DNA from 2 places in the Pantoea sp. X-Soil-TKNS-1280 genome. Region 1 is predicted to be linked to the other one. Evidence: predicted binding sites of a transcription regulator. Region 1 holds the regulator's gene; the other holds the start of a gene.
The links. Region 1 encodes PhoB, which activates phosphate uptake and scavenging genes when phosphate is short. Its sites were predicted from a motif close to CTGTCATAAAACTGNCNNAT; they were not measured.
Positions count from the first base shown of each region.

Region 2: a site for PhoB is predicted at 2,104-2,123, ahead of phoA (alkaline phosphatase). Genes of this name have one in related genera too.

Region 1 covers NZ_AP035962.1:1,052,890-1,056,061, forward strand. Annotated here, with positions in the region: gene AC6I8X_RS04800 (hypothetical protein) at 107-997, shown strand; gene phoB (phosphate response regulator transcription factor PhoB) at 1,262-1,951, shown strand; gene phoR (phosphate regulon sensor histidine kinase PhoR) at 1,966-3,172, shown strand, end outside.
Region 2 covers NZ_AP035962.1:2,505,909-2,509,080, forward strand. Annotated here, with positions in the region: gene AC6I8X_RS11705 (DUF3472 domain-containing protein) at 1-517, shown strand, start outside; gene phoA (alkaline phosphatase) at 614-2,020, opposite strand; tRNA gene AC6I8X_RS11715 (tRNA-Ser) at 2,267-2,354, shown strand; gene phoH (phosphate starvation-inducible protein PhoH) at 2,654-3,172, opposite strand, start outside.

The DNA.
Region 1 (3,172 bases):
GATCAAATGTGCCGGAAAAATCATCAATTCCTCAGAAGTTAACTATTCAGCGCGGAAAAATATCAGAGGTGAAATAAAGGCTCACTGATAACGTAAGGAGATAAATATGTTTCCTGTTAACCGTAGCGAATCTGTAACCTCCACCTCCGCCATGGGTTCAGCACCCGATAGCCATGCTTTAGCTTCTGCGGCCGGGGACAATATTGTCGTGGTGGCGAATTCAGCACAGCGTATGGCTTCTGCGACCTCTCAATACGACACAGAAGCGCCCGTCACAATGGGGCCTGAAGAGTATGAAAAACTGATTTACGGCAGGGCAACGGGAAGAACATCGTCCTTATTGCCTTTCGGGGCCGGTGTCGTTCCTGCGGGTGATACTGCTGAGCTTTTCGCAACGTTTGTTACTACCAGAGGAAGAACGGTAGACGATGATGCGGTGGTTTATAACCGTGCTCCAGGTTGGGTTTTTATCGCCCATCCTCCTGTTGTTGGCCCCTCTCCGGCCTATTTAGCCTCGTTGCGGGAAGATTTCTTAGCGATGGTGCTGAACCCCGATTTTAATTATCGCGCTGAAAACTGCCTGCCGAACTACGGGGTAATGACAACAATATCAATGCCCTATGTTGAGGGTGCCGAACCCGGGAGTGCGCGCGCGCATTTCTTTTATCTTGATGCCTTCCGACCAAAAGATGTGAGCGCTTTCCTGCGCGATTTTTTCGATGCCATTATTTCCGCCAGCCAGAAAGTCACAACCCACGATGAAGCCATGGCTATAACGACCCTGATGAGTATGAATTATTACTGGGACCAGGCGGACGTCCCACCGGTATTTGCGGGTGATATTACGCAGGATGAGTTTATCAGCATGCGTGATCAGCTGCTGGCAACGGATAAGTTCTCTGCGCTGAAAGCACAGATGGCGGAAAAAGCGAAATCCTGCGAGAAGATGGAAGAATTAGTACGCCAGATGGATCTGAATGACCATCCTGAGGTATAAAATACGTCATTAACCCAGCTCTGGGGTAGCACCCTGCTGAGGGGCCGGGAAGGTCCACTTCCCTGCCTGGAAAAAATCATTTTTTCTTAATAGTTACCTGAGAAGCATATTCGTATGCTACCCGCCAAAAATCCTGTTTCTGCTGTCACATTTCTGTTTTTATACTCCAGAGCACCCGTTGGTTTTTTCATAAAAGTGTCATAAAACTGACGCATAATGACGCCGCAAATCTCAGTGACAGCCGTCATATCAGCAGGAGTAATAATGGCTAAGCGCATTTTGGTTGTGGAAGACGAAGCTCCCATCCGTGAAATGTTATGTTTCGTGCTGGAACAGAACGATTACCAGCCGATTGAGGCGGAAGATTATGACAGCGCAGTAGGGAAGCTGATTGAACCCTGGCCAGATTTGATTTTGCTGGACTGGATGTTACCCGGAGGTAGCGGTATCCAGTTTATCAAACACCTGAAGCGTGAAGCCATGACGCGGGATATCCCGGTGATGATGCTGACAGCGCGTGGTGAAGAGGAAGATCGCGTACGTGGTCTGGAAGTGGGCGCGGATGATTACATCACCAAACCTTTCTCCCCCAAAGAACTGATGGCCCGTATCAAAGCGGTGATGCGCCGTATTTCACCGATGGCAGTGGAAGAAGTGATTGAGATGCAGGGGCTGAGCCTCGACCCATCATCGCATCGCGTGATGTCAGAGACCACGCCACTGGAGATGGGGCCGACCGAGTATAAACTGCTGCACTTCTTTATGACGCACCCGGAACGCGTTTACAGCCGCGAACAGCTGCTGAACCATGTCTGGGGCACCAATGTGTATGTCGAAGATCGTACTGTCGATGTGCATATCCGTCGTTTACGTAAAGCGCTGGAGGTCTCCGGCCACGACCGCATGGTACAAACCGTACGTGGAACAGGGTATCGTTTCTCTGCCCGCTACTAAACGGAGTTTATACCGTGCTGGAACGACTCTCCTGGAAGAGATTATTGACCGAGCTGGTGCTGGCTTGTCTGCCGGCACTGATTCTCGGTTTGCTGTTTGGTTATCTTCCCTGGCTGCTGCTGGCTTCGGTACTGGGTGTGCTGTTATGGCACTTCTGGAACCTGATGCGGCTGTCGCACTGGCTGTGGGTTGATCGATCCATGACGCCACCCGGCGGGCGTGCCAGTTGGGAACCGTTGTTTTACGGTCTGTATCAAATGCAGTTGCGTAACCGCCGCCGCCGCCGCGAGTTAGGCAATCTGATCAAGCGTTTTCGCAGTGGTGCAGAATCGCTGCCGGATGCGGTGGTTCTGACCACGGAAGAGGGGGCTATTTTCTGGTGTAACGGTCTGGCACAGCAGCATCTCGGTCTGCGCTGGCCGGAAGATAACGGCCAGAACATCCTCAACCTGCTGCGTTATCCTGAGTTCTCCCGCTATATTCGCCAGCGTGATTTCAACAAGCCCCTGACACTGGTGCTGAATAATCAGCATCATATGGAGTTTCGCGTGATGCCTTACAGCGAAGGCCAGTGGCTGATGGTGGCGCGCGATGTCACGCAAATGCACCAGCTGGAAGGCGCACGACGTAGCTTCTTTGCCAACGTGAGCCATGAACTGCGCACGCCGCTCACCGTGTTGCAGGGCTACCTTGAAATGATGAACGATTCGGTAATGAACGAACGTTCGCGCAATAAAGCGTTGCAAACCATGCAGGAGCAAACCCGGCGTATGGATAGCCTGGTGAAACAACTGCTGACGCTTTCGCGCATTGAGGCCGCTCCCGCCATTGATCTGAAAGAGACCGTTGATGTGCCAACCATGCTGCTGCTGTTGCAGCGTGAGGCGGAGACCCTCAGCCAGGGACGACACGAGATTCACTTCCACACTGACCCGCACCTCAAAGTGCTCGGCAATGATGAGCAACTGCGTAGCGCAATCTCCAATCTGGTGTACAACGCGGTGAACCATACACCGGAAGGTACGCGGATTGATATCAGCTGGCTGCGGAGTAAGCAGGGTGCGGAGTTTAAGGTGTGCGATAACGGGCCGGGTATCAGTGCTGAACATCTGCCCCGTCTCACCGAACGTTTTTATCGGGTGGATAAAGCACGCTCACGCGCCACCGGGGGAAGCGGGCTGGGACTGGCGATCGTGAAACATGCTCTCGGCCACCACAATG
Region 2 (3,172 bases), 1.5 Mb from region 1:
TGGTTATATTGGTTTGCAGCCACACACAACCGAACAATATATGTTGATTTTCTCTTCTTTTATTAACGGAACGGCTGTACTGGACAGTCAGCACTGTCGCCTTGGTGCTGATGGCGGTCACGGTGTGAGTTGTTCTACCCTGTATTCGATCAAGACAGGTAAAAAATATCTGTTTGAAGTTCGCCGTGATAACCATGACGCGAATACCTGGTACGGTTTCGTCAAAGAAGAAGGGAGTAAGAATGAAACACAGATTGGTGCATGGCGCCTGCCTGCGGGTTCAGGAACTTTAAGAAACAATCAGGCGGGGTGGATTGAGTATTATAAGAATGTTGCAACCTGTTCTATTCCGGAAGTCGCGCAAATCACCGTTTCACCACCCTACGTCACTTCAAACGGGAAACAAGGCGAGCTTACTTATCCGCATTCATATGGGCGATGTAATGGTAAATTCAATTATCAGTATGAGTTCGTGGGTAAAGATTTAAAAACCACCGTTGGGCAACCCAGTCACTAAGACGCCGTTCTTTATGGTGAAGACTGTTCTTACCGCGATCAAATACGAAAAAATCCACGCGATTGCGTGGATTTATTATCCCGTAAGAATAATGCGTTACTTAATCCCCATCGCATCCCGCAGGGTAAAGAACAGGTCAGTCTGATCTGTCAGACCCACCACATTGGCAGCATGAGGGCCGTAAGCAGCAATACGCAGCTGAGTGCCAGTGTGTTCCTGCGAATCCTCTTCTGAATTACCGTAGCTGATGGTCATCACCGCGCCATCTTTGGTGTTGACAGCCTGCGTCAGTCCCGGCGCTTTGGTGCCATTTTCGATAATCTGGCTACTGTGAGCGTGGTCCGCAGTCACCACCACCAGCGTGTCACCGTGCTGGCGGGCAAAGGCCAGTGCCTGCTGTACCGCTTCGTCCAGGTCCACGGTTTCACCTATCTGACCACAGGGATTGGCAGCATGATCCTGTTTATCAATCGATGCCCCCTCAACTTGCAGGAAGAAACCTTTGTCATTTTGACTGAGCAGGTCCAGTGCCTTTTTGGTCATCTGCGCCAGTGTCGGCGTAGTTGCCGGGCGATCTTTATTAACTTCACAGGTGACCACTGGCTTATCCAGGTTACCGTGATAGCTGGCTTTTGGCCCCTGCCAGCGTACCGGCATATTGCCCTCCGCAAACAGCCCCAGCACTGGCTTGCTTTGGTCTGCCTGCTGCACAGCATTCATACCATCAAGATTATCCACCAGCTGATAACCCATAGCCTGCGCCTGCTCACGCAGGGTTTTGCCCTGATATTCACCCGCTTTCGCTACTTCGCTGAAAGATTTCGCTCCGCCGCCCAGCGTGACATCCGCGCGGGTTTTCAGCATCTGTTCGGTAATTGACCCCTTCCCACCCTGCTCCAGCGCATTGCTCGGGCATAGATCACTGGTTTTTTCCGGGCCATAGCATTTACGTGAGGTCACATGGGCGATCAGTGCCGCAGGTGTCGCATCCTGCAATTCCGCCGTAGAAACGTTACCGGTCGCCTTGCCCGCTGCTTTTGCCAGCTCCAGCAGCGTGGTCTGATCTTTACCGTTCACATCAACGCCAATGGCACCGTTATAGGATTTGGTGCCGGTAGCCCAGGCCGTGGCAGAAGCGGCTGAATCCGTGACGTAGTTTGGTTTGTGGGTTTTCTTATCCAGAGAATAGTGGGTGTACTGGCCGGTGAGCGGTAACGCATCGATACCCGGGAAAAAGCCACCGGCCCCCATCGCCTGGTTACGTGCTGCGGTGATTTCTGAATCCCCCATGCCATCACCAATCAGCAGAATCACGTTTTTAGCCGTGCTGTTGCTGAGCGAGGCTTTCAATGCTTCAGTTTGATCCCCCGTCAGACGACGCGCACCGCCGTGCTGCGTCAAATCACCGGTTGCGGCGCGGGAGTAAGTTTCCTCATCCGCCACCGCAGCCGAAGCAAACAGTGAAGCGATAAGTGGAACCGTAATCAGAGGTATATGTTTCATTTATAAGCATCCTTATTCACAAATATAACCAAATGTTTCCGCGGACAAGTCTGCGACAATTTCGTGATACTTTTGTGACTGACATGCAATATTTTGATGACAGGATAACCAAAGCGTACAGGGTTGAAGCGATTCGCTCAGGGCTTAAGCGAATAGAAAAAAAGGAGAAAATAGGGCTTGACCCTTTTAGGCGAACTCCCTATAGTAGCGCCCCGTTGACCCGCCAAGGTCAGCAGCAAAAAATGTGGTGAGGTGTCCGAGTGGCTGAAGGAGCACGCCTGGAAAGTGTGTATACGGCAACGTATCGGGGGTTCGAATCCCCCTCTCACCGCCACAATTTTGAAGAAGAGTCTGAACTTATGTTCAGACTTTTTTTTTGCATATTCTCCGGGTGAGAGAGGGTGAGAATCCCCGACGGGGTTCGACAACCGGCACAGCCGGTTGGACAGTTTGGGCGCGCAGCGAACAAACTGCCCGCAGGGCGAGCGAAGCGAGTCAATCCCCCTCTCACCGCCACAATTTTGAAGAAGAGTCTGAACTTACGTTCAGACTTTTTTTTTGCCTGGTCCCCGGCAGCGGCACAAAAAAACCCGGCCTGAGCCGGGTTTTGTCTACTGTCCTGATTCTCAATGGTTAACTGTAAGCATGCAGCGTGCGCTGGCAGAGTGCTGAACGTACACAGTCGTCTTTAGCAAAACGGACAACCCCAATCATCTCATCCTCTTCGAAGCGCGCCAGCGCATCTGCAAGGCCTGATAGCACACCACGCGGTAGATCACATTGGGTGATATCACCGTTGACGATTACCGTCACGTTCTCACCAAGGCGCGTCAGAAACATCTTCATCTGCGCGGCGGTGACGTTCTGCGCCTCATCCAGAATCACCACGGCATTTTCGAAGGTGCGTCCGCGCATATACGCGAAGGGCGCGATCTCCACCTTGCCGATTTCGGGACGCAGGCAGTACTGCATAAAGGAAGCGCCAAGACGTTTAACCAGAACGTCATAGACCGGCCGGAAATAAGGGGCGAATTTCTCGGAAATATCTCCGGGGAGGAAACCGAGATCTTCATCCGCCTGCAGAACCGGGCGCGTAACGATTATCCTGTCGATGTCCTTATGTATCAGGGCCTCAGCCGCTTTGGCTGCGCT